One region of the Mycolicibacterium diernhoferi genome, then DNA from elsewhere that is predicted to be linked to it. Evidence: predicted binding sites of a transcription regulator. Region 1 holds the regulator's gene; the other holds the start of a gene.
The links. Region 1 encodes LexA, which represses DNA repair genes until DNA is damaged. Its sites were predicted from a motif close to CGAACANNTGTTCG; they were not measured.
Positions count from the first base shown of each region.

Region 2: the regulator LexA is predicted to act here: its motif matches at 2,445-2,458, upstream of K0O62_RS09730 (HNH endonuclease signature motif containing protein).

Region 1 covers NZ_CP080332.1:2,592,233-2,608,148, forward strand. Annotated here, with positions in the region: gene K0O62_RS12265 (PE-PPE domain-containing protein) at 1-191, opposite strand, end outside; gene K0O62_RS12270 (thiolase family protein) at 337-1,542, shown strand; gene K0O62_RS12275 (Zn-ribbon domain-containing OB-fold protein) at 1,542-1,940, shown strand; gene K0O62_RS12280 (acyl-CoA dehydrogenase family protein) at 1,953-4,166, shown strand; gene K0O62_RS12285 (TetR family transcriptional regulator) at 4,174-4,752, shown strand; gene K0O62_RS12290 (molybdopterin guanine dinucleotide-containing S/N-oxide reductase) at 4,749-7,025, opposite strand; gene K0O62_RS12295 (sunset domain-containing protein) at 7,201-9,219, shown strand; gene lexA (transcriptional repressor LexA) at 9,239-9,928, opposite strand; gene K0O62_RS12305 (oxygenase MpaB family protein) at 9,961-10,917, opposite strand; gene K0O62_RS12310 (TetR/AcrR family transcriptional regulator) at 11,062-11,628, shown strand; gene K0O62_RS12315 (LysM peptidoglycan-binding domain-containing protein) at 11,779-12,264, shown strand; gene nrdR (transcriptional regulator NrdR) at 12,327-12,788, shown strand; gene K0O62_RS12325 (PhzF family protein) at 12,785-13,483, opposite strand; gene K0O62_RS12330 (alpha/beta fold hydrolase) at 13,509-14,531, opposite strand; gene K0O62_RS12335 (proteasome assembly chaperone family protein) at 14,574-15,566, opposite strand; gene K0O62_RS12340 (DUF4192 domain-containing protein) at 15,800-15,916, shown strand, end outside.
Region 2 covers NZ_CP080332.1:2,061,318-2,077,233, reverse strand. Annotated here, with positions in the region: gene K0O62_RS09735 (CaiB/BaiF CoA transferase family protein) at 1-787, opposite strand, end outside; gene K0O62_RS09730 (HNH endonuclease signature motif containing protein) at 854-2,440, opposite strand; gene K0O62_RS09725 (alpha/beta hydrolase) at 2,580-3,482, opposite strand; gene K0O62_RS09720 (TetR/AcrR family transcriptional regulator) at 3,479-4,078, opposite strand; gene K0O62_RS09715 (flavin-containing monooxygenase) at 4,075-5,421, opposite strand; gene K0O62_RS09710 (GntR family transcriptional regulator) at 5,497-6,210, opposite strand; gene K0O62_RS09705 (acyl-CoA dehydrogenase family protein) at 6,194-7,387, opposite strand; gene K0O62_RS09700 (acetyl-CoA C-acetyltransferase) at 7,384-8,610, opposite strand; gene fabG (3-oxoacyl-ACP reductase FabG) at 8,611-9,351, opposite strand; gene K0O62_RS09690 (acyl-CoA dehydrogenase family protein) at 9,467-10,690, shown strand; gene K0O62_RS09685 (MaoC family dehydratase) at 10,757-11,209, opposite strand; gene K0O62_RS09680 (hypothetical protein) at 11,625-12,374, shown strand; gene K0O62_RS09675 (putative bifunctional diguanylate cyclase/phosphodiesterase) at 12,591-14,390, shown strand; gene K0O62_RS09670 (FAD-binding protein) at 14,394-15,149, opposite strand; gene K0O62_RS09665 (acyl-CoA dehydrogenase family protein) at 15,514-15,916, shown strand, end outside.

The DNA.
Region 1 (15,916 bases):
TAGTAATCGCGGGCGTTCTCCAGATAGCCGCCGACGATGTTGGCGTTCGGTGTGCCGGTGCCCGGCACGATCAGTGCGGTGGCGGCCAGCGCCACGGCCAACGACAGCGTCGAGGCGACGGTGACGATGACGGCGGCCAACAGCGCCAGCGCGGTTGTGATCGATGTGCGTGCGATCTGGGCGATACGCATCTGCCACCCCCGGGTCGGTGAGTGCGTCTCAGGTTTCCCACGGATCGTCGCACCACACGAGTTGAGGGGCGGGTAAACCGCCGAATTGAAAGTAGAATCTCATTCTAATAACGTCCGTCGGAGATCCGGATGGAGGGAGCGTCACATGGGCTTACGGGGTGAAGCCGCGATCGTCGGCTTTCACGAGCTGCCCGCCACGCGTAAGCCGACGGGGACACCCGAGTTCATCATCGAACAGTGGGCCCGGCTGGCCGCCGCCGCGGTGGCCGACGCGGGCCTATCGGTGGACCAGGTCGACGGGCTGGTCACCACCGGTGTCTTCGAATCCGAGCTCTTCGTCCCGTCCACCGTGGTGGAGTACCTCGGTCTGGCCGTCAACTTCGCCGAGTACGTGGACCTCGGCGGCGCCAGCGGTGCGGCCATGGTGTGGCGCGCGGCGGCCGCCATCGAACTGGGTATCTGCCAGGCCGTGCTGTGCGCGATCCCGGCCAACTACCTCACACCCATGCACGAGCAGCGCCCGCCGAACATGGGTGACGCCGTGTACTTCGGTGCCTCCAGCAACCGCTTCGGCTCACCGCAGGCGGAGTTCGAGATTCCCTACGGCTATCTCGGGCAGAACGGGCCCTACGCGCAGGTCGCCCAGATGTACGCCGCCGCATACGGATACGACGAAACCGCGATGGCCAAGATCGTCGTCGACCAACGGGTCAACGCCAACCACACCCCGGGCGCGGTGTTCGGCGACAAGCCACTGACCATCGCCGACGTGCTGGACAGCCCGATCATCGCCTCGCCGCTGCACATGCTGGAGATCGTGATGCCGTGCATGGGCGGTTCTGCGGTGCTCGTCACCAATGCCGACCTGGCCCGTAAGAGCCGCAACAGGCCGGTGTGGATCAGGGGATTCGGCGAGCGGGTGCCCTACAAGTCGCCGGTGTACGCCGCCGACCCGTTGCAGACCCCGATGGTCAAGGTCGCCGACTCGGCCTTCACGATGGCCGGCACCCGACCCGCCGAGATGGACATGGTCTCGATCTATGACTGCTACACCATCACCGCGCTGCTCACCCTCGAGGACGCCGGGTTCTGCGAGAAGGGCAAGGGCATGCAGTTCGTCACCGATCACGACCTGACGTTCCGCGGGGACTTCCCGATGAACACCGCGGGTGGCCAACTCGGGTACGGCCAGCCCGGCAACGCCGGTGGCATGCACCACGTCTGCGACGCCACCCGACAGCTGATGGGCCGCGCCGGGGCGACCCAGGTCGCCGACTGCAACCGGGCCTTCGTCTCCGGCAACGGCGGCGTGCTGAGCGAACAAGAAGCACTTGTGCTGGAGGGGGACTGATGACCCGCCCAATTCCTCTGCCGACCCCGACCTCGGCGCCGTACTGGGACGGCCTGCGCCGCCACGAGGTGTGGTGCCAGTTCTCCCCGTCCCTGGACGCCTACGTGTTCTATCCGCGGGTGCTGGCGCCGGGCACGCTGGCCGACGATCTGCAGTGGCGCCGGATTTCCGGAGCCGCCACCCTGGTCAGCTTCGCCGTCGCGCAGCGGCCGGTGGCCCCGCAGTTCGCCGATACGGTGCCCCACCTGCTCGGCGTCGTGCAGTGGCCGGAGGGCCCGCGACTGGCCACCGAACTCGTCGACGTCGACCCGGAGGAGCTGCGGATCGGCATGGCACTCACCCCGGTGTTCGTCGACCACCCCGACATCACCCTGCTGCACTACACCGCGGCCCGATAGGAGACCGGCACCGTGGTTGTCGCACTCACCGACGAACAGCTCCAGCTCACCGACTCGATGGCCGGCTTCGCGAAACGCCACGGCGGCCTCGACCTGACCCGCACCCGTTTCGACGCGATCGCCGCCGGACACCGGCCCGACTTCTGGGACGCGCTGGTCGGCCAGGGGCTGCACGCGGTGCACCTGCCCGAACACCTCGGCGGCCAGGGCGGCACCCTGGCCGAGGCCGCCTGTGTCCTCGACGCGGCCGGTCACGGCCTGCTGCCCGGCCCACTGCTGCCCACCGTCATCGCCGGCGCGGTGCTCGCGACCGCAATCGGAGAGCCCGCGGCGGCGCTGCTGGAGGCCATCGTGGCCGGGGGGACCGCGGCACTCGTGCTCCCGGCGGACGGCGAGATCCGGGCCACCACCGCCGACGGGGGATGGCGGCTCGACGGGTCCGCCGGTCCGCACCTCGGGCTGTGCGCCGCGGACATCATCGTGCTCGGGGCCAGAACCGAGGCAGGCGAGCCGCTGTGGTTCGCGCTGCACACCGATACGCCCGGCCTCACCGTGCAGGCGCAGACATCCACCGACCTGACCCGCGACGTCGGCACCCTGGACTGCCGCGGCGTGCACACCGCCGACGCGCTCGCCGGAGTCGACGAGGCCACCGCCGTCGGCATCACGGTCGGGATGATGGCGGCCGAGGCGGCCGGGATCGCGCGCTGGTGCGTCGACAACGTGGTCGCCTACCTGAAGGTGCGCGAACAGTTCGGCCGCCCGATCGGCTCGTTCCAGGCGCTGCAGCACAAGGCCGCGATGCTGTACATCACCAGCGAGCTGGCCGCGGCGTCGGCCTGGGACGCGGTCCGCGGTGGGGACCGTTCACCGGTGCAGCAGCACATCGCGGCCGCCGGCGCGGCGGTCACCGCGATCGGCCGGCTACCGGAACTGGTGGTCGACGCGCTGACCATGTTCGGTGCGATCGGATACACCTGGGAACACGACCTGCACCTGTACTGGAAACGGGCCATCAGCCTGGCCGCCGCGGCCGGGACGGCGACGAAATGGGCACGGGCACTGGGGGATCCGGATCTACCCGGCCGGGACTTCACCATCGAACTGACTGAGGTCGAACCGGACTTCCGGGCCGAGATCGCCGCAGCCCTCGACGCCGCCGCCCAATTGCGCAACGACACCCCGGGCCGGCAGAACCCGGAGTACGCCGAGTACTGGACGGGGCCCCGGCGCACCGCGCTCGCCGACGCCGGGCTGGTCGCACCGCACCTGCCCGCCCCGTGGGGGCTGGCGGCGACACCGGCCCAGCAGCTGATCATCGACGAGGAGTTCGACAAGCGGCCCTATCTGGTCCGGCCGTCGTTGGGCATCGCGGAATGGATCCTGCCCACGGTGCTGGGCGCGGGTTCCGACGAGCAGCGCGATCGGTTCGCGGTGCCCACGATGCGCGGCGAGATCGGTTGGTGCCAGCTGTTTTCCGAACCCGGTGCCGGGTCGGATCTGGCCGGGCTGGCGACCCGGGCGACGAAGGTCGACGGCGGCTGGCGGATCAACGGCCAGAAGGTCTGGACCTCCTCGGCCCAACGTGCCGACTGGGGTGCCCTGCTGGCGCGTACCGATCCGGACGCCAAGAAACACAAGGGGATCGGATACTTCCTGGTCGACATGACCTCGCCGGGCATCACGGTGTCCCCGTTGCGCACCGCGGGCGGCGAGGCGCATTTCAACGAGGTCTTCTTCGACGATGTGCTCGTACCCGACGCCATGCTGGTGGGTGAACCCACCGCCGGCTGGTCCCACGCGCTGGCCACCATGGCCAACGAGCGGGTGGCGATCGGCGCCTACGTCAAGCAGGACAAGGAGAGTGAACTGCGGGCCCTCGCGCGGCGGGCGCCGCAGGACACCCAGGTCCGGGTCGCGCTCGGCGAGGTGCGGGCGGCCACCAACGCCATCGGCGCGCTGGCGGTGCGCGACACCCTCGGCCGGCTCGCCGGGCACGGCCCCGGGCCGGCCTCCAGCATCGGCAAGGTCGGGACCGCGCTGCTGGTGCGCCGGGTCACCGCCGACGCGCTGGCCTTCAGCGGGCGCGCGGCGATGGTGGGCGGCGGTGAGCAGCCCGCGGTGGCGCGCAGCCTGATGATGCCGGCCGAGGTCATCGGTGGCGGCACCGTCGAGATCCAGCTGAACATCATCGCGACGATGATCCTCGGCCTGCCGAGGGGGTGACCCGGCCATGACCGAGTTGCCCGGCTACAAACAGGCCCGCCGGTCGCAGATCGTGGCCGCCGCGCAGGCCCTGCTCAAGGCCCAGGACTACGACCAGATCCAGATGCGCGACGTCGCCGACGCGGCCGACGTCGCACTGGGCACGCTGTACCGCTACTTCACCTCCAAGGAACACGTCTACGCCGCGGTGCTGATGGATTGGGCCCAGCCCGCCTTCGCGTCGGACACCGCCGACACCGCCACCGCCGATACCCGGCCGGCCGAACTCCGGGTCCGCGAGAAGGTCCGCGGCATCATCGCCAGCTTCGAACGCCGTCCGGCCTTCTTCAAGGTGTGCATGCTGTTGCAGAACTCCACCGACGCCAACGCCGAGGCATTGATGGAGCAGTTCGCCGCCGTCGCCCAGCGCACGCTGGCCGCGGACTTCGCCGCGCTGGGGGCCCAGGAATCCGTGGACACCGCGATGATGGCCTGGGGCATCATCAGCACCATGCTCTCCGGGGCGATCCTGCACGGTCACCCGATCGCCGACGCCTATCGGGTGGTGGACGCCTTCGTCGACCTGGTGGCGCCGCGGCTGGCCTAGTGGATCACCGGCGGTTCGTGGGCCCGCACCGGCGGCACCGGCCCGCTGAACTTCTCCACCTGGACCAGCACGTGCGCCCCGGTGCAGCCACGCGCCAGCGCCGAGGTGCCCACATCGGCGGTCAGCACGTTCGGATTGCCGTGCACGCACATCGAATCCGGGTCGGCGGGATCCAGCGGATCGAACCAGGCGCCGGTGGACAGCTGCACCACCTGCGGGCGCAGCCGGTCGTCGGTCACCACCCCGGCCAGGCAGGCCCCGCGGTCGTTGAACACCCGCACCACATCGCCGTCGGCCAACCCCCGCTGCGCCGCATCGGCGGGGTGGATCCGGATCGGTTCGCGCCCGGCCACCTTGGACGCCATGCTGACCGCCCCGCCGTCGAGTTGACCGTGCAGCCTGCCGGCCGGCTGATTGGCGATCAGGTGCAGCGGATAGGTCTGCGCGCGCGCACCACCGAGCCATTCGGTGGGTTCGAACCAGGCGGGGTGGCCCAGGCAGTCGTCGTAGCCGAACCCGTCGATGTCGGCGGAGAAGATCTCGATGCGCCCGCTCGGGGTGTTCAGTCGGTGCGTGTACGGGTCGGCGCGGAAATCGGCCAGCAGCGTCAACCCGGGTTCGGTGGGTAACCGCAGTCCGCCGTCGGCCCAGAACTGGTCGAACGGCGGCGCCGCGAAGTCCACTCCGGCCGCCCACTTCTCGTACATGTGCACCAGCCACTGCCGGGCGGTACGGCCCTCGGTGAACGGCGCACCCACGCCGAGGCGCTCGGCCAGGGCGGCGAAGGTGGTGTAGTCGTCGCGGGACTGGGCGTACGGCGGTGCCAGCGCCGGCATGGCCGTCAGCATCGGATCGTTGCGCGACCCGGAGTAGTCGTCGCGTTCGTAGGCGGTGGTGGAGGGCACCACGATGTCGGCGTGCTTGGCCATCGCCGTCCAGTACGGATCGTGCACGACGACGGTGTCCGGCCGGGCCAGCGCGCGGCGAAGCCGGGGGAGGTTCTGGTGATGGTGGAAGGGATTGCCGCCGGCCCAGTACACCAGCCGGATGTCGGGGAAGGTGAGCCGCAGACCGTTGTAGTCGTACTCCCGGCCGGGGTGCAGCAGCATGTCGGACACCGCGGCCACCGGGATGAACGTCGAGACCGGGTTGGGGCCCTGCGGCAGCACCGGCAGCCGGTGCCGCAGCGGTGCCAGCCCGGGCTCGTTCATCGACCCGTACCCGTGCCCGAAACCCCCGCCGGGCAGCCCGATCTGGCCGAGCATGGCGGCCAGCGTCAGGCCCATCCACGGGGCCTGCTCGCCGTGCCGGGTGCGCTGCAGTGACCAGCTGATGGTGACCAGGGTGCGCCCGGCCGCCATCCGGCGGGCCAGGGCGGTGATGTCCTCGGCCGCGATCCCGCTGATGGCGGCCGCCCACCGTGCCGACTTCGGCACACCGTCGTCGGTGCCGAGCAGGTAGCGCTCGAACCGGTGGTAGCCGATGCAGTAGATGTCCAGGAACTCCCGGTCGGCCAGCCCCTCGGTGGCCAGCACATGGGCCAGCCCGAGCATGATCGCCACATCGGTGCCGGGGACGGGCGCGTGCCATTCGCACTCGCCGTCCACGTCGTCGCGCAGCGGGGAGAAGGACACGATGGTGCCGCCGCGCTCCCGCAGCCGGTTCAATGCGGCGCGGGCCGGATGGGCGGTGGTGCCGCCGTGGTTGATCCCGGTGTTCTTCAGCGCGATGCCGCCGAAGGCGACGAACAGGTCGGTGTGCTCGACGATGACGTCCCACGCGGTGGAGCGCTTGAACAGATCGTCGTGGGTGCCGACCACCCGGGGCATGATCGCCCCGGTGGCGCCCAGGCTGTAGGAGTGCCGGGACGAGGTATAGCCGCCGAGCAGCTTGAGGAACCGGTGCACCTGGCTCTGGGCGTGGTGGAACCGCCCGGCGCTGGCCCAGCCGTAGGAGCCGCCGTAGATGGCCTCGTTGCCGTGGGTGTCGATCACCCGGCGCAGTTCACCGGCCAGCAGCTCGGTGAGCTCGTCCCAGGACACCGCCACGAACTCGTCGGCGCCGCGTCGGTCGCTGGGTCCGGGCCCGTCCTGCAGCCAGCCCCGGCGCACCGCGGGCCCGGCGATCCGGGAGCGATGCCGCAGGGAACCGGGCAGGTTGCCGAGCAGCGGAGAGGGGTCGGCGTCGCCGGCGGCCGGGGTCACCGAGGCGATCTCGCCGTCGCGCACCTCGGCGCTGAAGGCACCCCAATGGGCGAGGCTGCGGCGGGACACCCACCGAATCCTAGGGTGCTCCCACGACGGCCCGGCGGCTACGGTTACCCGCGGGAATTTCGTCCGACACGCTTAACCGCAGGTGGCGGATATCCCACGAGTTCGAGGTCAACTGAAGCAGAGTTGACGAACACGCTACTTTCGTGTGGTTTTGTCCGACTTCGGGAGGGACCGAATGACCAGGCAGCGAACCCGGCTGAGCAGGATCGCCGGGCGGGCAGCAACAGGGCTGGTGAGCGCTGGGCTCATCGCGGCTATGGTGCTGCTCGCACCATCCGCTGCGGCGACTCCGGAAGCCGACGCCGACGCCGCGATCACGGCGGCGTGGGAGACCGGTGGCGGCGAAGGCGGGCCCCTGGGGCCGCGCGACGGTGGCGTCTATCCCGCCGGTGAGGGCTTCGGCCAGAAGTTCGCGGGTGGCCAGATCTTCTTCACCCCGGAGACCGGGGCACACATCGTCACCGGTGCCATCCTGGAGAAGTACGAGGCGCTCGGCGGCCCCGCCGACAGCGACCTGGGCTTCCCGACCATCGACGAGGGACCCGGCCGCGCGGCCAACAGCCGCAACTCCACGTTCAGCGCCCCGGACAACCCGGTGATCTTCTGGACGCCGGACACCGGCGCCCGGGTGGTGCGCGGGGCGATCAACTCGGCGTGGGACGCGCTCGGCGGCTCGGCCGGCGTGCTCGGAGTGCCCAGCGAGGACGAGATGACCAACGGTGACGTCCTCACCCAGAAGTTCACCGGGGGTGAGATCTCCTGGAACCGCAAGACCCGGGCCTTCACCACCGTGCCGCCGGAGCTCGCCGATCAGCTCGGCGCCATCGACGTTCCCTCCGACGCCACCTCGGCGATCAACGCCGCCCGCCGGGCCGCCGGCGGCGCGCTCGGACCCCTGGGCGCCGAAGAGGGGGCCCAGTACGCGATCGGCGCCGACGGCGTCGGCCAGAACTACGCGGGCGGCAAGATCTTCTACAGCCCCGAAACCGGCGCGAATGTGGTCACCGGACAGGTGCTGGCCAAGTACGAGAGCGTGGGCGGACCCACCGGGGATCTCGGGTTCCCGACCGCCAGTGAGGCCGACGGCGGTCTGGCACCGCAGAGCCGGGTGGTTCCGTTCGCCGCGGAGGATGATCCGGTCATCTTCTGGACGCCGGACTTCGGCGCGGTGATCGTGCGCGGCGCGATGAACGCCGCGTGGCAGAAACTCGGCGGTGCGACCGGTGAGCTGGGCGCCCCCAAGGGCGACCAGACCGACCACGGCAACGTCGTCACTCAGCAGTTCAACGGCGGATCGATCTCGTGGGACAGGACCAGCGGCAAGTTCAGCACCGAGCCGGCCGGCCTGCAGTCGCAGCTCGTCGGGCTGCAGGTGCCCGGTGCCGACTCCCCGGCCGCTCCGGCGCCGGGCTCGGCGGCCACCGCGGACGCCGACAGCGGCGACAAGTGGTACTCGTGGCGCTGGTGGTGGTTGCTCGGCTTGATCCCGCTGATCGGTGTGATCGCCCTGATCGCCGTCGCGGTGCTGCGAAACCGGCGGTCCCACGAGGACGACGGTTTCGGGGATGACTATGCCGACGACCGCTACGACCGGGGGTATGACGAGCCCGAGTACAAGCAGCCCGAGTACGGCGATCGCGAGCCGGACGCCCCCCAGAGCCTGTGGGCCTCGGCACCGGCGGTCAGCGAGGTGCCCGCGTTCGGCACCATCTCGGCGGGCCCGGATCCCGAGCATCGCGACGAGTCCGGCGATTACGACACCGATGAGGACACCGGCGACTACGACTCCGATGAGGGCGACGAGCTCGAGGAACTGCACGCGCCGGCCGAGGATCTGAGTTTCGATTCCGACCCGGACGCGGTGGACACCGCGCCCACCCGGATCGAATCACTGTCCGAGGCGCCGGCTTTCGACCCGCCCACCACCGCGGTCTGGTCCGGGTACGAGCCCGATTTCCCCAGTGGCCGGCACGCCGCGATCCAGGACGACGAGCCGGAGGATCCGGGTTGGACCTCGATGCGGCTGGCCGACGGCGACCGGTACCGGGCGCCCGAGGGCTATCCGATCAAGGCGGACACCAAGTCGGGCCTGTACTGGGCTCCCGGCAGCCCGGGCTATCGGGACACCGAGGCCGAGATCTGGTTCGCCAGTGAGGAGTTCGCCCGGACGAACGGGTTCGTCCGGGCCGACTGAGCCTCCCCGGGCGAACCCGTCAGACCTTGCGGATGACGGTGACGACCTTGCCGAGCACCTGGGCGTCGTTACCGTCGATCGGCTCGAACGCCGGGTTGTGCGGCATCAGCCACACCTGCCCCTTGGTGCGCTTGAAGGTCTTCACGGTGGCTTCGCCGTCGATCATGGCCGCCACGATGTCGCCATTCTCGGCGACGTTCTGCTGCCGGATGACCACCCAGTCGCCGTCGCAGATCGCCGCGTCGATCATCGATTCGCCGACCACCTTCAGCAGGAACAGCGAGCCCTCGCCGACCAGTTCTCGGGGGAGCGGGAAGACCTCTTCGACGGCCTGTTCGGCCAGGATCGGCCCACCGGCGGCGATCCGGCCCAGGACCGGGACGAACGTCGGCTCCGGCAGCGCGTCGGAACCCGCGACCTCGGTTGCCACGATCGGGGTCACGTTCTTCGGCGTCACGTTGTCGTCCGCGCCGCGGACGTCCACGGCACGCGGACGGTTCGGGTCCCTGCGCAGATAGCCCTTGCGTTCCAGGGTGCGCAGCTGGTGGGCCACCGACGAGGTCGAGGTGAGACCGACGGCGTCGCCGATCTCCCGGATGCTCGGCGGGTAGCCGCGTTCGGTCACGGAGGCGCGGATGACCTCCAGGATGGTGCGCTGACGCTCGGTCAGACTGGAGCGTGCCTCAGGGTGTTCGGTGCTCTCGCTCATATGGCCGAATGTAGTCGCAGGCGAAGACATAATCAAACATGTGTTCGAGGCGTGTCGGGCAGGTTGTACGCGAACGACTTCTTTTGGCGTTCTTCCATCTTCTTCAGGCACTCATGGTGCTTACGCGCGTGATAGGCCAGCGGGAAGTAGGTGAGTCGGTCCGGCAGCACCCGGTACGCCGCCCGGATCGCGGCGTAGATGACCTGCAGTTGGATCTGCTCCTGCCGGCTCCAGCTCACCCCGAGCTTGGCGCGCAGCCGGGGATCGAGCAGGCCGACGATGGACAGGTAGTTGAGCCGGAGCGCCGGCCGCAAGGCCGTCCGGAGCAGTGGTTCGAGCGCCTTGGGCATCGACGTCGAGAGCTCCAGCTTGCCGGCCTTCAAGTCCGCGATCAGCTGCAGCGCCTGCGGGGTGCCCTGCAGGGTGTCGATCATGTTCTCGTAGTACTCGGTCATCTCCGCGAGCGTCTGCGGGTAACCGCGCATCGGCACGTGCAGCAGCTCGGCCAGTCGACGGTTGTCGCGCAGGAGCTCGGTTTTCTCCGAATCGGTGAAATCCCGCCCGATCAGCAAGCGCCCGCCGCCTTGGGCGTTGACGAGGTAGCCGGTGGCGATCACCCACTGGTAGGCCTCGGTGTTCAGTGCGCTGATCCGCTTCCCGGTCAGTTCGCTCGTCATGGTGAGCGGCTTGTGCAGTGCGCGGACCCGATCGCCCTCCGCGAGGGCCGCGGTGCCGCCGTAGGTCCAGCGCAGCACCGAGTCGACCGAGCGGATCGCACGACCGCCGGCATCACCGCGGAACCCCGCGGAATAGCGGCCGGTCACCTCGGCGATCACCGGGTGCATGGCCTGCATCATGAAGGCCGCGCCCTCGACGATGAGAAATGTCCACCGGCCGGTGTGCTCGGCGGTCAGTGAATCCAATGGGACGAGCTCGGGAGCTCCGGTGTGTTCGGCGTTCTGGGCCGGCAGATCCGTTGTGGCAGTCATGGCTGCTCGCACCTCCTCGTGCTGAGGACCCCGACGCTAATATGACCCAGAGGTCGCAAACAAGTCGTGTAAGGGAACAGCATGGTTGCAGAAAACCGCAGTTCAGGACGTAGAAAAGTGCCGAAACAAGAACGCTCTAGATATATGGTCGCAAAAATCGTGACCACGGCAGCGGACCTGTTGCGCACCACCGAACCGGACCGGCTGACCACGAACGCGATCGCCGAGAAGGCCGGTGTCAGCAAGGGCTCGATTTACCAGTACTTCTCGAACAAGGAGGAGATCATCGATGCGGCCATCGAGCGGCTGGCGGCCGACCAGGCGCCGGCGATCGAGGACATGCTGCGGTCGGTGACCATGCACGAGCCGGAAGAGGCCATGCAGGCCTCCATCGACATCCTCATCGAGTTCACGCTCGCCAATCGGACCCTGATCCGCTATCTGGCTCAGCGGCCCGAGCGCGTCCGTGCCTTCGACATCGTCTCCGGGCTGAGTGCGACCCTGCTGGCGATGACGACCCTGCACATGGGTCACTACCGCGACCAGTACCGCAATGAGCTCAGTCCGCGCGCCCTGGCCTGGCTGTTCTTCAACATGGCCGTCGCCACGACCCTGCGTTACGTCGAGAGTGACGACCCGATCAGCCTCGAAGAACTGCGCAGCGGGCTGAAGTTCGCCTCCAGTGGGCTGCTGGCGGGGCGCACCGGCTGATTCGGCGCGCGGGCTACTTGTCGGTGGTCCGGTTTATCGTTTGGCAACAGTTCGATCACGTGTTCTATTCATCGAACACATGATCGACTAGCATTCGAACACAGAAGCGAAAGCCGCCAGGCGAGACCCCTACCGAGAGGCAGCAGTCCGATGACCATTCTCGAAGCTCGTACCAGTGCCCCGCAGTTCGACGCGCGTCCCCGGCAGACGGCGATGGCGCCCGAGGTGTGGCCGCTGCCACGCGACGTGGTGGTGCGCCGCCGGCGCGTGCAGTCCCGCCGCCCGGGAGGGGCGCCGCTGGGTTACCGCAACACCGGGGTGCTGATGTCCCGTGCCTCGCACCGTCGTCGGCCCATCACGCCGGTCGCCACCGTGCTGTTGGCCCTGCTGGCCGGCGGGTTCACCCTGTGGCTGGGGCTGGTCGCCCAACTCGGCGGACCCACCGAGGAGCCGGTGCAGATGCCCACCCGGTTGTCCGTGGTGTACGTGGAAGCCGGTGAGACGCTGCAGCACATCGCGGCGCGGGTGGCGCCCGATGTGCCGGCGGGCTCGGTGGTGGAACGTATCCGTGAACTCAACAAGCTCGAAACCAGCACCGTGCAGGCCGGCCAGACCCTCATTGCCCCCATCGGGTGATCGCCCAGGTAGGCTCGATGACAATCGAGTTGGTAGACCAGCGGTGGGGCAAAGGAGCGGTGATGCACTGTCCGTTCTGCCGCCATCCCGACTCGCGTGTCGTCGATTCCCGTGAGGCCGACGAAGGTCAGGCCATCCGACGTCGCCGATCTTGCCCCGAATGCGGGCGTAGGTTCACCACCGTGGAAACCGCGGTACTCGCGGTCGTCAAGCGCAGCGGTGTCACCGAACCGTTCAGCAGAGAGAAAGTCATCCGGGGTGTGCGGCGCGCATGCCAGGGCCGCCAGGTCGATGACGATGCACTGAACCTCCTTGCCCAGCAGGTCGAGGACACGGTGCGCGCCGCCGGATCTCCGGAGATCCCCAGCAATGAAGTGGGTCTGGCGATTCTCGGCCCACTGCGCGACCTCGACGAGGTCGCGTACCTGAGGTTCGCCTCGGTGTATCGGTCCTTCACCTCGGCCGACGATTTCGAGCGCGAGATCGAGGCGCTGCGCGCCCACCGCGTGTCATCGTCGGGCTAGCCGAGCCGGACGCCGGCGTTCTCGACGACGCGGCCCCCGACCTTCACCCACCCCGTCGGATCCCACCAGGTGCGGATCTCGGATCCCTTGCCCTGCGTGATGTGTAGGTCGCGGCTCAGATGGTCGGTCATCCGCACCGCCGCCGAGCCGGTGGCCTCGTCCTCGATGATCCCGAACTGCGGTGCGAACGTCCGCGAACGCAACGCCCCGCGGTCACGGTCGATCCAGGCCCACAGGTAGTGCTCGGCGTCGTCGGCGTACTCGGCCGGATCCGCGGCGAGCACCTCGTCGGGCGACTTGAGGTCGTGGATGACCAGTTCCGGGGCCCAGTCCGAACGCGCGCTGATCGCGGTCAACTCACCCTCGGCCTCGGACAGGTAGCTCACCTGCACCAGTCCGGCCGGGACCTGCAGTGTCCGCACCGGCGTGCCGCGCTGCTTGAGCCACCACGCGGTGCCGACCGTCGGGTGCCCGGCGAACGCAATCTCGGTGACCGGGGTGAAGATGCGGACATGTGCACTCGCCGCACCCGGCTCCGGGAGATCGACGAATACGGTTTCGCTGTAACCCAATTCGGCGGCGATGCGCTGCCGGTCGGATGGCTCGACGGTCGCGGCGTCGATCACGCCGAGTGGATTGCCGAACTCCCCGTGAGCATCGGCGAACACCCGCAGAACGGTCACATCGACGGCCATACCTCGATGGTAGGTCCGCGGTGCCTCAGGTGGCGCTGCGTTCGTCGGCTTCCATCGCGTCGAGCACGGCGACCCGGGCGTTCAGCGAGCCGGTGATGGCCTGTTCGGTGATGCCGGTGCGCAGCAGGCCGCGCAGCAGTTCGTGGTCGTACTCGGCCGGGATCGTGGTGTCGATGAAGTGCTGCACCACCGCGACGAACCGATCGGGATCGTCATGGAACGGGAAATGCCCGGAACCTTCGAAGATTTCGAGCTCCGAGCCCGGCATGGCGGAATGCGCGAGCCAGGCGTGGCTGACCGGGATCACCGAGTCGTGGGTGCCCCAGACCAACTGAACGGGAACGGATTCGGTCAAATAACATCGGTCCAGCATGGTGACCACCTGCCCACGCCAGTCCACCACCGCGCGTAACGTCCGGGCGAACGCCGAGGACGCGGTGGGTTCGGGGAGATCGGAGAGCACGCGCAGCACGTCGGGCAGGTCGCGGCCCAGGCCGGTCGACCCGAACACCGCCCCGCCGATGCGGCCGACGGCCTGCAGCGCGGGCAGCACCAGCGGTAGCCGCAGCAGTGCGAGCGCCTCGGTGGCCATCGGCAGCGCGGCGATCCGCAGCGCCACGTTGACGTCTTTGGTGACACCGCCGGCGCCGACCAGGACCAGCCGGTCGACCAGTTGTGGGAACTGGTAGGCGAACTGCATCGCCACCCCGCCGCCCAGGGAATGCCCGACGACGGTGACCCGGTCGACATCCAGCACGCTGAGCAGATCCCGCATGCCGTTGGCATAGGCGGCCACCGAGTAGTCCGCGCGCGGCTTGTCGGACTGGCCGTGCCCCAACAGGTCCGGCGCGATCACGGTGAACCGCCGAGCCAGCATGGTCTGCACCGTGTGCCAGGTCGTCGAGTTGTCGCCGATTCCGTGGATCAACAGGATCGCCGGACCCGAACCCGCGATGCGGTAGGCGCGCCGGTACCCGTGGATGGTGCGGAACTGCAGCGTGGGAGATACCTCCGGCACGCTGCGCAGATTGGCCTTGCGCTCGGTCATGTCCGCCCATCCTCGCAATCAGTCGGCGGACATCACCGTAGATCAGGTGGTTTCTTCGCCGTCGGAGAAACCCTCGCTGAAGCCCTCGCCGAACTTGCCGTCCGCCTGCTGGGCGAGGAAACGCTCGAACTCCGCGCCCAGTTCATCGCCGCTGGGCAACTCCTCGTCCCGGGCGAGCAACGAGCGATTCTCCTGAGCGGCGACGAACGCATCGTACTGACGCTCCAGCGCGGTCACCACCTGAGCGACCTCGGCGCTGGCCTCGACCTGCTCGTTGATCTTGGTCTGCACCTCGGCGGCCGCCTCACCCAGCGCGGTCAGCGGGATCTGCAGGGCACCGGCCCGGGCCGCCTCCGCCAGCAGCGTCTCCGCGGCGTGCGGATAGGCGGTCTGGGCCAGATAGTGCGGTACGTGCACGGTGAACCCGATGGCGTCGTGGCCGTGCTGGCTCATCCGGAACTCCAGCAGGCTCGACACACTGGCCGGCACCTGGATCTCGCCGACCCAGGGGGTGTACTCGGCGATCAGCTCCGAGTTGGCCGAGTGTGCGGTCAAGGTGACCGGCCGGGTGTGCGGCACCGCCATCGGGATGGTGCCCAGGCCGATCACCTGGCGCACCCCGAGCCGTTCGGCCAGCAGCCGCACCGCGGTCACGAAACGCTCCCAGCGCAGATCGGGCTCCAATCCGGCCAACAGCAGGAACGGGGTGCCGACACTGTCGTGCAGCGCGTACAGATTCAGCTCGGGCTGGTCATAGCTGCTGAAGTGGTCGGTCTTGAACGTCATCATCGGACGGCGGGACCGGTAGTCGAGCAGTTCGTCGACGGCGAAGGACGCCACCAACTCGGTGTCGAGGGTGTCCTTCAGGTGCTGGACGGCCAGCCGGATCGCGTGACCGGCGTCCGAGAATCCCTCCAGCGCATGGATCAGGACTGGTCCACGCCCATCCGTCGCGGACAGCTGCGGTGCGGGGAACTCCAGCTCGTACATGCCGTTCTGCTCGGGCTGGTAATGCTGCTCCTGGTGATCGGCCATGTAATTCACCTCCTGTTCACTAGTGTCTCGCACTTCGGCGGACGCGCGTTGCCTGCCCCCGACATTCGTGCAACACCGGCGAGGTGACCGGCAATCCCGCACCCCCGGTAGCCGGCGCCACCGGCGGCCGGCCGGCCGGCTGAGTATCCACAGTCGCCGATCCATCCACACCGCGGCGGACCAGCGGCGCCGACGGGGCAGCGGTGACGGTGCCGACTGTCACCGTCGGACGCATGACAACACAACCTCGCGGCCTCGACATCGGTCGACCCGCCTCCCTGATCGCCGCGTTGCCCGCCGTGCTCGGCTTCGTCCCGGAGCATTCGCTGGCGGTGGTGACCGTCGACAAC
Region 2 (15,916 bases), 530 kb from region 1:
GCCCCACCAGGCGGCACCAGCGCTTGAACATGGGCTGCCCGGCCACCTGCAGCAACACCCACTGGTCGTCGGCGGTGCGGTACAGATCGCACGGCGCCACCGAGGCACCCTGGTTCCCCATCCGCGGCTTGTCGGTCTGCAGCAGTTCGCGTTCGATGAGGAACGCGTTGGACAGCATCAGCGCGGTGGGCAGCAGCGCCCCTTCGACGTGCTGGCCCTCCCCGCTGCGGTCGCGGTGATACAACGCCATCATGACGCCGATCGTGAGGGTGAGCGCGGTCCCGAAATCCGCGTAGGGCACCACCGTTCGGATCGGTTGATCCGGCAGACCCTGCCGGTACACCGCACCCGACATCACCTGCCCGGCGCCGTCGAAGCCGATCTTGTCGCTGTAGGGGCCGCCCTCCCCGTAGGCGGTGGCGCTGGCCAGGATGATATCCGGTTTGACGGCCTTGAGGGTCTCGTAATCCAGTCCGTTGGCGCGCATCCCGGCCGCCGGCATGTTGGCGACGACGATATCGGCGCCCGCAACCAGCCTGCGGGTGATCTCGGCGCCCTCGGCCGTGGTGGAGTCCAGGGTCAGCGATCGCTTGTTGCGGTTGCACTGCAGGAAGGTCCCGCCCTCACCACCCTCGGTGACGGCCTGCACCCAGCGGTCTTCGCCGCCCTCGCGTTTCTCCACCCGCAGCACATCGGCACCCATATCGGCCAGGATGGCACTGCACCAGGGCGCGGCGATGAACCGCCCGTAGTCGAGCACCCGTATCCCGTCGAGAACGCCTGGCATGCCTGGACCCATCGTCGTCGAATATTCCACTGTAAGTATTACAGTATGGCGGGGATGCAACTCCGCTCACGGGCCGGCTTCCCCATCCGGGTCCCCGCCCGGTGGGAGGAGTTCTTCGGGGTGGAAGTGGTGGTTGAGGGTGTCACCGCCGGTGTCCATCAACGGTGGCGGGTGCCAGTGGGTGCGCCCGGTGTCGTGGTCGATGCTGGTGGTCCAGCCCATTTCGGCGAGCCGGTTGTCGGGGCCGCAGCCCAGGGCCAGGGTGGGGGCGTCGGTGAGTCCGCCGTTGTTCCAGCTGGGTTCGGCGTGATGGGCCTGGCACTGACACGCGGCTTTGGTGCAGCCGGGCCGGGTGCAACCCCGGTCGCGGTTGTAGAGCAGTAGGCGTTGGGCCTTGCTGGCCAGGCGTTTGGTGCGCCCGAGGTAGAGCGGTTCGGCGGTGTGTTTTCGGTACACCACCAGGTAGTGATACGCCTGTTCGGCGAGGCGGATCAGATCCGGCATGGGCATCAGCGTGCCGGTCCCGGTGACCGCGATCCCGGCGCCTGCCTCCAATTCCGCCAACGTCGTGGAGACCACGACGGTGACCGGGATGCCGTTGTGTTGGCCGAGGCTCTTGGCCATCAGGGCATCACGCAGGATCGCCTTGAAGGCATCGTGCAAACGTTGGGCCCGGGTGCGGGTATCACCGGCGGCCAGATCGGCCAGGGCACCGAAATCGGCGGGGTGGCCGGGTTCAGAAGGCCCTGCCGGGGACGGTGCCGTCGGTTCCTCTTCGGCCTCGGCTCCCGCGAAGTCGGCTTCATCCTCCGGGCCCGTGAGGCCTTCGTCGTACTCAGCATCCACGGGTTCTTCACTTACCGGGTCGCACTGCGGCGCGGGTTCGTCTTCGAGCGGGTTGGGGTCCGGATTGAGCTGGGGCTCAGCATCATCGGGGTTGTTGACCCCGGGCCGGCCCCACACCTCTTGCGCGGTGCCCAGATACGCGGCCAGCTCGGCATCGACCCAACCGGTGATCCGCACCAGCCCGTCGGCATCCTGCGGGCCCAGGGTGATGCCCCGCTTATGCCGCGCGACATCGGGGCCATGGCCGTCCTGGTTGAGTTTGTAGAGCACCCGTTCGGCGGCCTTTTCCAGGGTTTCCGGGGTCGTGGTCTTGGCCGCGGCGACCAGCGACACCTCCAAGTCCGCCAACTCGGTACCACTCATCCGGCCGCACGCGGTCTTCATTGTCGCCCGGACCACCTTGATGTGTGCCGCACAGATCGATCCGTCGGCCAACGCGGCGGCACAGGCCGGCAACACCGGCTCCAACACCTCACCGCTCAGGGCATGCCGGGGACCCAGGACCTCCGCCGCGGCGACCCGGCGGGCGGCCTCGGCACGACTGATCCGCATCCGGCTCGCCAGCACATCCACCCAGGACTTCCCGCCGATCTCATGCGCGGTGGCCCGATCCATCAGCGCGGCCTGGATCCGGTGCCCGATCATCTCGTCCGCGCGCGCCCGCAGTTCGCGCTCGGACTGGATGGCCAACAACTCCGCGGTGTCGAACACGGTGAAGTCAGCATCCAGCAAGGCTTTGGTGGACGCGGCGTGATCGGAGAGTGCATGCCGCACCGTCTCCCGACTGGCCACCGCGTCCGACTTCATGACTCGAACATACGTGCGACCACCGACAAAATCGACCGCTGCGTGACTCATGGGACTGAAGCGACCAAAGTTTTTTCAGGACAGCGAAAGTCGCTCGATTGTCGCTGCGAGGTGGGCACTTTCATACCCGCCGGGAAACTCAACCGAGCGCGAGCACCCGCCGGAGGAACGTCACCTGATCGGTGACGGTCTTGTCGAACCACTCGTTGCCCGGCCACACGTCGAAGTGGTCGCATGCGTACCGGTGCACCTGCGCGCGGGCCAACTCGGCGGTCTTGGCCACCGCCCCCGCCGGCACGAACCGGTCGAAGTCCCCGATCTGCACCAGCACCGGGCAGCGCAACCGTTTGGCAGCGAATTTCACGCTCATCCGGCCGAGCTCCATGCCGACCGAGGCGTCGATCTCGTTGCGCCAGGTCGGCCCCGCCATCGCCAGGTAGCTCTCGTAGGCTCCCGACAAGGTCAACGCCCCCGGCTCACCGGGTCGCCCGACGATCGGCATCAAGGTCGCGGCGCCGCCCCGGGCCACCGACAACTTGCTGCGCATGCCGGTGGCCGTCCAGCGCAGGGCGGTCAGCACATCGCGCTCGCCGATGGCGGCCCGGCCGGCGGCCAGCCCACTTGTCAACGGTGTCAACGCGATCACCGCGGCGATGTCGTCCCGGTCGCCTGCCACCTGTAGGACGTGACCTCCCGACATGGAGGCCCCCCACAGCGCGATGCCGTCGACGTCCGGCAGATCCTGGGCCGCGGCGATGGCGCTGTGGAAGTCGGCGATCTGGCGTTCCAGCGAGATCGTCTGCCGCGGTTCGCCGTCGGAGGCCCCGAATCCCCGGTAGTCGAAGGCCAGCACGTCGATGCCCGCCTCGGCGAACCGCTCGGAGAACGGCGCCAGCCCGGAATCCTTGGTACCGCCGAAGCCGTGCGCCATCACCACGACGGGCCGTGCCCCGCCCCCGTCGGCGCGGAAATGCCACCCGCTGCACCGCGTTCCGTGTGAGCTGAAGGAAATCTCCCGGTAGGTCGTGTCCTGATAGGTCATCGTCGGTCTCCGTAAATCGTGCTCAGCCATATCGCGGCCGTTCCGTCGATCAGCTGATCACGCGTCAGCCCACCGCCAAAGAGGAACCGCTCCACCATCCGGTCATTGAATTCCAGCAGCACCGCCGCGAGCACCTCCGGATCGGGTGCATCGGCGGCCCGTTCGGCGCGGATCAACTCCGTCACCGACGGTTTGAAGGCATCGCGTCCGTCATCCCAGATCTGACGGATGGCGGCACTGGAACCACGCGCCTCGAGCATGGCGCTGAACACGTGCCGGTACCGGTCCGCGCTGTCGAACAACCCCTCCAGCATGGCGTACACCCGCTCGCGTGGATCCCCACCGCCGGAGGTGAATTCGTCACTGACGACGAAGACCTCGGCCACCAGACGCTCGATCAGCGCGGCCACCGCCGCCGCCTTGTTCTCGAAGTAGAAGTAGAACGCCGAGCGGGTGACCCCGGCCTGCGCGGTGATCTCGGCGACGTTGACCGCATCGAGGCTGGATTCCTGCAACCAGGAATCCAGGGCGTCCAGGATCGCCTCCCGACGCTCGTCGCTGCGCAGCGTCGGTCGGCGATCGGTCGGCGATCTCATACCGGGGCGAGTTCCGGTCGCGCCGCCGCGGCACGTTTGGTCCCGGCCGGGATCTCCTTGGTGCGGATGTCGTGCTCGTAGTAGAAGTAGTCCACCTGCTGCGTGTGCCGGGCGCGGTTGGTGCAGTGCCCGGCGTGCAACTGCTGGTCGGCGTCGATCACCCGTTCCATCTCGGCGACGGGCGGCAACGCGTACCTGCCGGAGGCGTAGGCCGCCAGCAGCCGGGACTGGCATTCCACGAACGGGAACAGTGTCGGGATGGCCTGCGCGAATCCGATGAACACCAGATCCTCGAACCCGGGTTTGAACATCCGCTTGTACAACCGGATCTGGTTCTCCGGGGCGCTGATCAGATCGGGGTCGAAGAACGGGAACGTGATGTTGTATCCGGTGGCGTAGATGATCACGTCGAACACATCCGATGTGCCGTCGTCGAAGTGCACGGTGTCCCCGTCCAGCCGCGAGATGTTCGGCTTCGGGATCACATCACCGGAACCCAGCCGCAGCGGAAGCTCCACCGACTGGGTCGGATGCGCCTCGAACAGTTTGTGATTCGCCGGCGGCAGACCGTACTTGGTGGGATCCGCGCCGACCAACGGGGCGAACGCCTGTGCGGCCTTGCGCTGCCAGGACAGCGGCAGATACGGCGTCGTCTTGAAGATCTTGTCCCCGGGCTGCCCGGCAAGGTATTTCGGCACGATCCAGGCGCTGGACCGGGTCGACAGCGTCACCTTGTTCTGCAGGGTCTTCGACGACAGTTCGACGGTGATGTCGGCGGCGCTGTTGCCGATGCCGACGACCAGGATCCGTTTCCCGGTCAGGGCCAGCGGGGTCTGCGGGTCGATGTAGTGGTGCGAATGAATCGACTCGCCGGTGAACTCACCGGGGAACTCGGCCCACCGCGCGTCCCAGTGATGTCCGTTGCCGACCACCAGCAGATCGAATTCGCGCATCGTCCCGGCCTGGTCCTCGATCAGCCATCCGCCGCCGGGACGCGGCCGGGCATGGCGCACGCCATTGTTGAATTCGATGTTCTCCAGCAGGCCGAAAGCCTCGGCGTAGGAGTCCAGATAGGCCTTGACGTCGCTGTGGTGCGGGAACGACGGGTAGTGCTCGGGCACCGGAAAATCCTTGAAGGACAACCGGTGCTTGGAGGTGTCGATGTGCAGTGAGCGGTAGGCACTGCTCAGACCATTGGGGTTGCCGAACGCCCAGTTGCCGCCGATCCGGTCGGACATCTCGAAGGTGGTGTAGGGAATCCGGTAGTCCTTGAGCATCTTGCCCGCGGTCAGCCCGCTGATCCCGGCACCGATGATCGCCGTCCGCGGCTGGCTTCGCACCACAGTCACTCCTCGGGTCGCTGTGATGCGGAACACTAGCGAGGTGTGCTGACGCACGTCAACAGGTTCTGACGCCCGTCAGATCGGCGCGATGACCCCCAGCGCGGCCAGGTGCTCGCACAGCGGGGCCACCCCGATGGTGAAGTGCTCGGCCATCGCCGCCCGGGCCTCGCTCGGATCGCGGTTCTCGAACGCCGCGATCACCCGGCGGTGGTCCTTGATCGACTGCGTCGGCCAACCCGGCAGCGTCGGGAACACCGACTCGGGCTGATAACGGGTGATCCCCGACATGAACTGGGTCAGCTTGGGTGAGGCGGCGGCGACGTTGATCAACCGGTGGTACTCGTGGTTGAGCCGCACCGTGCGCTCCGGATCGGATTCCCCGTAGGCCCGCTCCAGCTGGTCCTGGATCTCCTTGAGCTCGGAAAGCTGTTCGGCGCTGATGTTCTCGGCCGCCCTGGCCGCGAGTTCCCCGCCGACATACGCCTGCACCTGGGCGACGTCGGCGAGGTCGCGCGCGGTGAACTCCAACACCATGAATCCGCGTCGCGGGTGCTGCACCAGCAGACCCTCCGCGCGCAGGTTCAGCAGCGCCTCCCGCACCGGGGTGACACTGATCCCGAGGTCCGCGGCCAACTGGTCCAGTCGCAGGTACTCCCCGGCACGGTAGGTGCCGTCGAAGATCCGCCGCCGCACCACCCGGGCGACGTCGTCGGACAGTTGCGGGCGGGCCGCGAACTCCGGGTCCCCCCGTCGCTCCGCTCGCCCCGGTGGATCAGATCCGATACTCATCGAGCAGGTTCTTGCTGATGATGGTCTTCTGGATCTCGCTGGTGCCCTCGCCGATCAGCAGGAAGGGCGAATCCCGCATCAGCCGCTCGATCTCGTACTCCTTGGAGTAGCCGTAGCCGCCGTGGATCCGGAACGCCTGCTGGGTGACCTCCGCGCAGTACTCACTGGCAAGGTATTTCGCCATACCGGAGGCCACGTCGTTGCGGTCGCCGGAGTCCTTGAGCCGGGCCGCGTTGACCATCATCAGGTGGGCGGCCTCGACCTTGGTTGCCATCTCGGCGAGCTGGAAGGCGATGGCCTGGTGCCCGGCGATCGGCTTGCCGAACGTCTCCCGTTGCTGCGCATAGCGAATCGCCAATTCGAACGCCCGCAGCGCAACCCCGCAGGCCCGCGCCGAGACGTTCACCCGGCCGACCTCGACACCGTCCATCATCTGGAAGAAGCCCTTGCCGGGCACCCCGCCGAGCACGTCGCCGGCGGTGGCACGGTAGCCGTCGAAGATCATCTCGGTGGTGTCGATGCCCTTGTAGCCGAGCTTGTCGAGCTTGCCCGGGATGGTCAGCCCCGGCAACACCTCACCGAATCCGGCGGGCTTCTCGATCAGGAACGCGGTCAGGTTGCGGTGCGCCTTGTCCGCTCCCTCATCGGTTTTCACCAAAGCGGCCACCAGCGTCGAGCTGCCACCGTTGGTCAGCCACATCTTCTGGCCGGTGATCGTGTAGTTCCCGTCGGCATCCCGAACACCCTTGGTGCGGATCGCGGCGACATCGGAGCCCAACTCCGGCTCGGACATCGAGAACGCGCCACGCACCTCCCCGGTCGCCATCCGCGGCAGGTAGTGCTGCTTCTGCTCGTCGGTGCCGTGCTGGCGGATCATGTACGCGACGATGAAGTGGGTGTTGATCACACCGGAGACGCTCATCCAGCCGCGGGCCAGTTCCTCCACACACAGCGCGTAGGTGAGCAGTGACTCACCGAGGCCGCCGTACTCCTCGGGGATCATCAGCCCGAACAGACCCATCTCCCGCATCTGGTCGACGATCTGCTGCGGATAGGTGTCCGAATGCTCCAGTTCCTGCGCGTTCGGGATGATCTCCTTGTCCACGAACTGGCGCACGGTGGCGACGATCTCGGCCTGGACGTCGGTCAGGCCGGGGGTTTGGGCGAGTTTGGTCATGCAGAAATCCGTTCGAATACGGCGGCCAGGCCCTGGCCGCCACCGATGCACATGGTCTCCAGCCCGTACCGCGCGTCGCGCAGCTCCAGTTCGCGGGCCAGGGTGGCGAGCATCCGCCCGCCGGTGGCGCTGACCGGGTGCCCGAGCGAGATGCCCGAACCGCGCACGTTGGTGCGCTCCAGATCGGCGTCGGTGAACTGCCATTCGCGCATGCAGGCCAGCGCCTGCGCGGCGAACGCCTCGTTGAGTTCGATGATGTCGATATCGGCGAGCTTGAGCCCGGCGTTGTCCAGCGCCTTCGCGGTGGCCGGCACCGGCCCGATGCCCATGACGTTGGGTGCCACCCCGGCCAGGCCCCAGGAGGCCAGCCGGACAAGGGGTTTGAGTCCCAGTTCGGCGGCGCGTTCGCGGGTGGTGACGATGCACATGGAGGCCGCGTCGTTCTGGCCGCTGGAGTTACCCGCGGTCACGGTGGCCTCGGGGTCACTCTTGCCCAGCACCGGCCGCAGCTTGGCCAGCGCCTCTACCGAGGTGTCCGCGCGCGGGTGTTCGTCCACGGAGATCACCTGCTCGCCCGCTCGCGAGGACACCGTGACCGGAATGATCTCCTCGGCCAGCACCCCGCTGGTCTGCGCGGCGATCGCCTTCTGGTGCGAGCGCACCGCGAGTTCGTCCTGCTCGACCCGGGAGATGCCGTACTGGCGGCGCAGGTTCTCCGCGGTCTCCAGCATGCCGCCGGGCACCGGGTAGTTCTTGCCGCCGGCGGTGACCCGGCCGCGGGCCAGACCATCGTGGATCTGCACCCCGCTGCGGGCTCCGCCCCAGCGCATATCGGTGGAGTGGAAGGCCACATTGCTCATCGATTCGGCGCCACCGGCGACGACCAGTTCGTTGCTGCCGCCGGCCACCTGCAGGCAGGCCTGGATGACGGCCTGCAGCCCCGATCCGCAGCGGCGGTCGATCTGCATGCCGGGCACCGTGATCGGCAGGCCGGCGTCCAACGCCACGACCCGGCCGATGGCCGGCGCCTCGCTGGAGGGATAGCAGTGCCCGAGGATCACGTCCTCGATCGCGTCGGCGGGCACGCCGGTGCGCGCCAACAGACCCTGCAGCGCCGCGACGCCGAGATCGACCGCGGTCAGGGATTTGAACATGCCGCCGTAGCGGCCGATCGGGGTGCGGACCGGCTCGCAGATGACGGCTTCCCGGGTGAACTCGGCCATCTAGATGTGCCGCCCGCCGGTCACTTCGAGCACGGTGCCCGTCATGTACGAGGACAGGTCCGAGGCCAGGAACAGGGCCACCGAGGCGACCTCGCTGGGTTCGGCGGCGCGGCCCATCGGGATCTCGGCCAGCTTCTGGTCCCAGATCCGTTGCGGCATGGCCTCGGTCATGGCCGAGCGGATCAGGCCGGGCTGGATCGCGTTGACCCGCACGCCCAAGTGGGCGACCTCCTTGGCGGCGGCCTTGGTCAGGCCGACGATGCCGGCCTTGGCGGCCGAGTAGTTGGTCTGGCCGACCAGGCCGACCTTGCCGGAGATCGACGAGATGTTCACGATCGCACCGCTTTTGGCCTCGCGCATGATGCCGGCGGCCAGCCGGGTGCCGTTCCAGGAGCCCTTCAGGTGCACGGCGACGACCTGGTCGAACTGCTCCTCGGTCATCTTGCGCATGGTCGCGTCGCGGGTGATGCCGGCGTTGTTGACCATGACGTCCAAGCTGCCGAAGGTGTCCACGGCCGCCCCGACGAGCGCCTCCACCTCGGTCGCCTCGACCACGTTGCAGGTCACCGCCTTGGCGACCGACGGTCCGCCCAGCTTGGCGACAGCGGCCTCGGTGGCGTCGAGGTTCAGGTCGCCGAGCACCACGCGGGCGCCCTCCGCCACGAACCGTTCGGCGATCGCGAACCCGATCCCCTGTGCACCCCCGGTGATCACCGCGGTGCGGCCGTCAAGCAGACCCATGCCAGTCCATCCCTTCCTGTGGCCCCTTCTGGAGCCAGGTACCAAACATAAAATATGATATTTCTTGTACCAAATCGCCCCACCGCTTGTCGCATCAATCCAGGAGTTGCCGCTGATGGCCGCCAATCCGACCGCCGTGTCCGACGAAGACTTCGCCGACATCCTCGCCGCCACCCGGCAGTTCGTCCGCAATCAGGTGGTCCCGCGCGAACTGGAGATCATGGCCGCCGACCGGGTACCCGACGACATCCGCGAGCAGACCAAGGAGATGGGCCTGTTCGGCTACGCGATCCCACAGGAGTGGGGCGGACTGGGCCTCAACCTCGCCCAGGACGTCGAGCTGGCCATGGAGTTCGGCTACACCAGCCTGGCGCTGCGTTCGATGTTCGGCACGAACAACGGCATCGCCGGGCAGGTGCTCGTCGGGTTCGGCACCGATGAGCAGAAGTCCCGCTGGCTCGAAGGCATCGCCTCCGGCGCGGTGGTCGCCTCCTTCGCGCTGACCGAGCCGGGCGCCGGGTCCAATCCCGCCGGCCTGCGCACCAAGGCCGTCAGGGATGGTTCCGGCGGGCAGGAGCGCAGCGACTCGGGAAGTGACACAGACTGGGTGATCACCGGGCAGAAGCGGTTCATCACCAACGCCCCCAACGCCGATCTGTTCGTGACCTTCGCCCGCACCCGCCCCGCCGACGCCGACGGCGCCGGCATCGCGGTCTTCCTCGTCCCCGCCGACTCCCCCGGGGTCACCATCGGCGCCAAGGACGCCAAGATGGGCCAGGAGGGCGCCTGGACCGCCGACGTCAGCTTCGACGAGGTCCGCGTCGGCGCCGACGCGCTGGTCGGCGGCAGCGAGGACGTCGGCTACCGGGCGGCGATGACATCGCTGGCCCGCGGCCGGGTGCACATCGCCGCGCTCGCCGTCGGTGCCGCCCAGCGTGCCCTCGACGAATCGGTGGCCTACGCCGCCACCGCCACCCAGGGCGGCACACCGATCGGGGACTTCCAGTTGGTGCAGGCCATGATCGCCGATCAGCAGACCGGCGTGATGGCCGGGCGGGCCCTGGTCCGTGAGGCGGCGCGCCTGTGGGTCACCGAGGAGGACCGGCGCATCGCACCGTCCTCGGCGAAGCTGTTCTGCACCGAGATGGCCGGCAAGGTCGCCGATCTCGCCGTGCAGATTCACGGCGGCAGTGGCTATATGCGCGAGGTGGCGGTGGAGCGGATCTACCGCGAGGTGCGGCTGCTGCGACTCTATGAAGGCACCAGCGAGATCCAGCGGCTCATCATCGGCGGCGGTCTGGTGAAGGCGGCTCAACGCAAGGCCAAAGCCTCGGCCTGACCCTCTCCTGAAAAACGCGAAGGCCTCGGGCGAGCCCGAGGCCTTCTGCTGTACGTGCCCGAAACGTCAGGCGATGTAGCGGATGATCGACTCCGCAACTGCCGCAGGCTTTTCCGACCCCTCGATCTCGACGGTGATGGTCACCGTGGACTGGGCGGCGCCCTGGAGCTGGGTGACGTCATTGACCACGCCACGGGCGCGCACACGGGCACCCACCTTCACCGGGGTGATGAACCGAACCTTGTTGTAGCCGTAGTTGACCGCCAGCGAGATGCCCTCCACCCGGTAGAGCTGATGGTTGAAGTGCGGCAGCAACGAGAGGGTCAGCAGCCCGTGCGCGATGGTGCCGCCGAAGGGGCCGTTGGCCGCACGCTCGGGGTCGACGTGGATCCACTGGTGGTCTTCTGTTGCGTCGGCAAACTTATTGACCCGATCCTGACTGATCTCCAGCCATTCCGTCGGGCCCAATTCGGCCCCCTGGGCGCCCACCAACTCGTCGAGATTTTTGAAAACCTGCACTGTTCCTCCTTCGGTCGCGCCGTCGACTTTTCAGGTTCATGCATAGTCTGTAAAGCGAGCGGACCGCGCACCGGGTCCCGACAGCACCGGGTCGCCGCACCGCAGATATGGCAGCGAATGCCAACTTGACGGTCAGATGCGCGATTGATATAGAAAACTTCGCGACGGGCAAATCATATTTGCCAAATCTAACGAGTTAGCTGATTTCTTACCAGATAACTACTATCTACAGCTCAATTACATCGTTGCCAAATCCGCACCTACGCTCGATCAGCAACGAATTGTCGGCATCGGCAATAAATTACCGCTGGTATCTGCCCTGGATATAGCGATACTTAACTGCACTATTCGCAATAGCCTCTCTGGAACGTACCCCCTCACGGCCGCGTTCCGGCAACTGATCGGTGGGTCCGGAATGAGCGTGTCTGTCGCCGAAACCGCGTTTCGCGGACTTTCTGACAATGCGTCCGCACAGTGGTGGGATCGAGAATCGGAAAGCACGCTCGTGCTCTCGACACCCACGGCCGAGCCGGAGCTGTGGGACGACTTCATCGAGGGCGCACTGCGCAGTTACCGCAAACACGGGGTGGAGCGCGCAATCGACCCGAGCACACTCGTCGACCCCGCCGCGACGTCGTTGTTCCTCGCCGCGGTCGACGACGCCGGCCACGTGGTCGGTGGCGTCCGCACCCAGGGACCGTACCGGGAGCCCGAGGAGAGTCATGCGCTGGTCGAATGGGCCGGGCAGGACTCACTTCCCCTGGTGCGCAAGATGATCGAGGATCGTCTCCCCTTCGGGGTGGTGGAGGTCAAGACCGCGTGGTCGGATGACAGACACCCACACAGCCGCGCTCTCGCTTCCGTTCTGGCGCGTATGCCGCTGCATGCCACCTTCATCCTCGGTGCGAAGTTCGCCATGGCGACCGCCGCGGCGCACGTCCTGGATCGATGGCGGTCCTCCGGCGGCGTGGTCGCCACCCGGATCCCGGCGACCCCCTACCCCGACGAGCGCTACGAGACCAAGATGATGTGGTGGGATCAGGCCGAGTTCACCAGAACCGCCGACCCGCAACAGATTATCGCCACCCGCGCGGAGACACGCGTGTTGCTGCCGCTGCTCGAGGACATCGGCGGATTGGCCGGGGCCGTCCAGGCCGGGGTCTGACGGCGGTCGGATACCGGGGTGGCCCCCGACAAACCCACCGACAAACCCACCGACAAAGAGCTGCGCCACGACCGGCGGATGTCACCGATGTGCGCCGGTGTCTGCAATAGACTCTCGGCAGGCTGACCGGAGCCCGCCGGCGGCAGTGCCGAAGCGGTATCTCGGGGGCCGTGCATCGTTGGGCACCGACCAGGTGCGTCACACAGAGAGGTCTAGGTGCCCCGCAGCCTCGAACTCGTCGTCACCGCGGTCGCCACACGCCTGATCGCCGTCGACGCCGCCACCGCAACCGGCGTCAGCCAGCAGGTTCTTGCCGAACTGGTGACCTACTTCGGCGTCGATTCCAGTTTCCTGCGGCACCATGACCACACCATTCATGCGACTCGGCTGATCGCCGAATGGCCACCGCGACCGGCCGGCGCGCAGCCCGATCCGCCGGCATTGATCCACTTCGCCGACGCCGACCCGGTGTACGCGCTGGCCGAGAACCTGCAGGAACCGGTGGTGCTGCGGCCCGAGACCGGCGGCCACGCCGGAACCACGGTGGCCTGCGTGCCGTTGCCCTCCGGTGAGGTGACCACCGGGATGCTGGGCTTCGTCATGGCCGGCGACCGGCAGTGGAGCTCCGAGGAACTGCATGCGCTGGCCGCCATCGCCACCTTGTTCGCGCAGGTCCAGGCCCGGGTGTACGCCGAGGACCGGCTGCGGTTCCTGGCCGAGCACGACGACCTGACCGGGCTGCACAACCGGCGGGCCCTGATGGCCCACCTGGACGCCCGGCTCCAGCCCGACCAGCCCGGCCCGGTCAGCGCACTGTTCTTCGACCTGGACCGGCTCAAGGCGATCAACGACTATCTCGGCCACTCGGCGGGAGATCGCTTCATCCAGGTGCTGGCCGAGCGGCTGGCGCAGGCCGCCGGGCCCAGCATGATCGCCCGGCTCGGCGGTGACGAGTTCCTCGTGGTTCCCGCCTCCCCCACCGATGTCGACGCGGCCGAGGAACTCGCGGAGCGGCTGCAGCATGCGCTGTCGAAGAAGGTGCCGATCGACGGTGAGATGGTCACCCGCACGGTCAGCATCGGGGTCGCCGTCGGGGTGCCCGGCCGGGACAGCACCTCTGATCTGCTGCGGCACGCCGACCAGGCCGTGCTCACCGCCAAGAACTCGGGCGGCAATCAGGTCATCCTCTACTCGGATGCGATCTCGCTGGAGAGCGAGTTCCGCAACGACATCGAGCTACACCTGCAGAACGTCATCGAGACGGGCGCGCTGTTCCTGCGGTATCTGCCCGAGGTGGATATGCGGACCGGCAAGGTGCTGGCCACCGAGGCGCTCGTCCGCTGGCAGCACCCCACCCGCGGCCTGCTCGCCCCGGACTCGTTCATCGGAGTCGCCGAATCCATCAACCTCGCCGGCGAGCTGGGCCGCTGGGTGATGCGCACGGCCTGCGGCGAGTTCGCCCGCTGGCGGGCCAACGGCGTCGGGCTCGACGCGGTCCTGCGGGTGAACGTGTCACCGGTACAACTCGTCGCGGACGGGTTCGCCGAGTCGGTCGCCACGATCGTGGCCGAGTTCGGGTTGCCGCCCGGCTCGGTGTGCCTGGAGATCACCGAAAGCATTGTCGTACAAGACATCGAGGTCACCCGGGTGACGCTGGCCAAGCTGCACGACGCCGGGGTGCAGGTCGCGATCGACGACTTCGGGACCGGGTACAGCGTGCTGTCCCTGCTGAAATCGCTTCCGGTGGACGCGCTCAAGATCGACAAGAGTTTCGTGCGGGATCTCGGCGCCGATCCGGGCGATCTGGCCATCGTGCGGGCGATCATCGCGCTGGCCGAGGCGTTCGACCTCCAGTTGGTGGCCGAGGGCGTGGAGACCGGTACGGCCGCCGCCACGCTGCTGCGGCACGGGTGCCACCGCGCACAGGGCTTCCTGTTGTCGCGCCCGATTCCCAGTGACCAGATGGAGGCGCTGCTGCGCCGGGGCACGATACCGGTGGACTTCGCCGAGCCCTAGTCCCTAGGAATCGGCCGGGCTCAGGACTTCTACCCGACCGAACCTGCTCGCCGTCAGCCCGACCAGCCCGATCCGGCTGTCGGCGGCGAGGATCCGCTCATCGGGCGGGCACGGATTGGGCGAGGTCACCACGATGCCGACGCGGGCCTGCACCGCCCACGGTCCGTCCGGCGAATCGACCACCACGCCGGCGATCTCGCCCTCCTCGAACACGAAACGTTGCAACGGGCTGTCCGCGAGCACGTCGATGTCGCGGTCGGCGGCGAGCGCGTCCAACCGCTCGGTGAACGTCCGATCGGCCGGGCCGTTCTCGTCGAGGAGGGTCACCTCGAACGACTTCCCGCCCGCCGTCCGCATGGTGGCCGTCGGCCAGTCGTCGACCCGGGTGAACAGCACGCCGTACGGGGAGGCGATGCAGGTCGCCGCCCAGACTCCCAGTCGGGATCCGACGAACGTCTCCACCTGGGCGCGCCGGGACGTGTCGACCCGGACCTCGTGCAGGGCTCGGACCTGGAGCGCCGCGGCGTCGTCGGCCGGCGTGACCGTGGGCAGTTCGTCGGCCAGCGCGTCGAAGTACGCCTTGGTGTCGGGATCGTCGACGACCGGCAGCCAGCCGCGCGGACCGCTGGCATCGATCGGGGCGGGCGCGCCCGGACGGGCCACCAACACGTCCAGCCCGGCGTCGGCCGCGGCGATCGCGCAGGCCAGTGCTCCCGGTCCGGCACCCACCGCGACCACGTCGACCATCTCGTCCCACATAGTGCGTTAGCAACCCTTTGATAGCTGTAGATCAGCGCTCGCGCGCCTGAGGCCAGTGCCGGCAACCGTTGTCCGCGCTGATATCGACCGCTCACGTCGAATGATTCCGACTCTTCCTACCGGCAGCGAATGAAACCAGCCACCACCCAGAGACATCGCAAATTTGCCAGCACGAATCGCGGCAATGACCTCACCCTAGCACTCCCAAATCGCCACCACCTGCGGCGACGCGATTCCCGGCCGGGCCGACCGGCCGAGGGTCGGCCACGTCACAGCCGCCCCCGTGAGCGATAGATTTCACAACCCGCCGTCGAACTGCTACTTATATATCTAAGTTAGACAGCATACGGAGAGGCAGGCACTCATGGACCTGAGCTGGTCAGATGCGGACATCGCGTTCCGCGACGAGGTACGCCGGTTCCTGGCGGAGAAGATGACCCCGGAGATCGAACGCGCCGGACGCCTGATGACCAGCGTGTACAGCGATCACGAGGCGAGCTTGGCCTGGCAGGCGATCCTGCATGAACGCGGCTGGGCGGCCCCGGCCTGGCCGGTCGAGTACGGCGGCTGCGACTGGAGCCTGACCCAGCACTACATCTTCAGCCGGGAATCCCAGCTGGCCGGCGCCCCGTCGCTGTCGCCGATGGGCATCCGGATGGTCGCGCACGCGATCGTCAAGTTCGGCACCGAGGAGCAGAAGGACTTCTTCCTCCCCCGCATCCTCACCGGCGAGGTGTTCTTCTGCCAGGGCTATTCCGAGCCGGAGG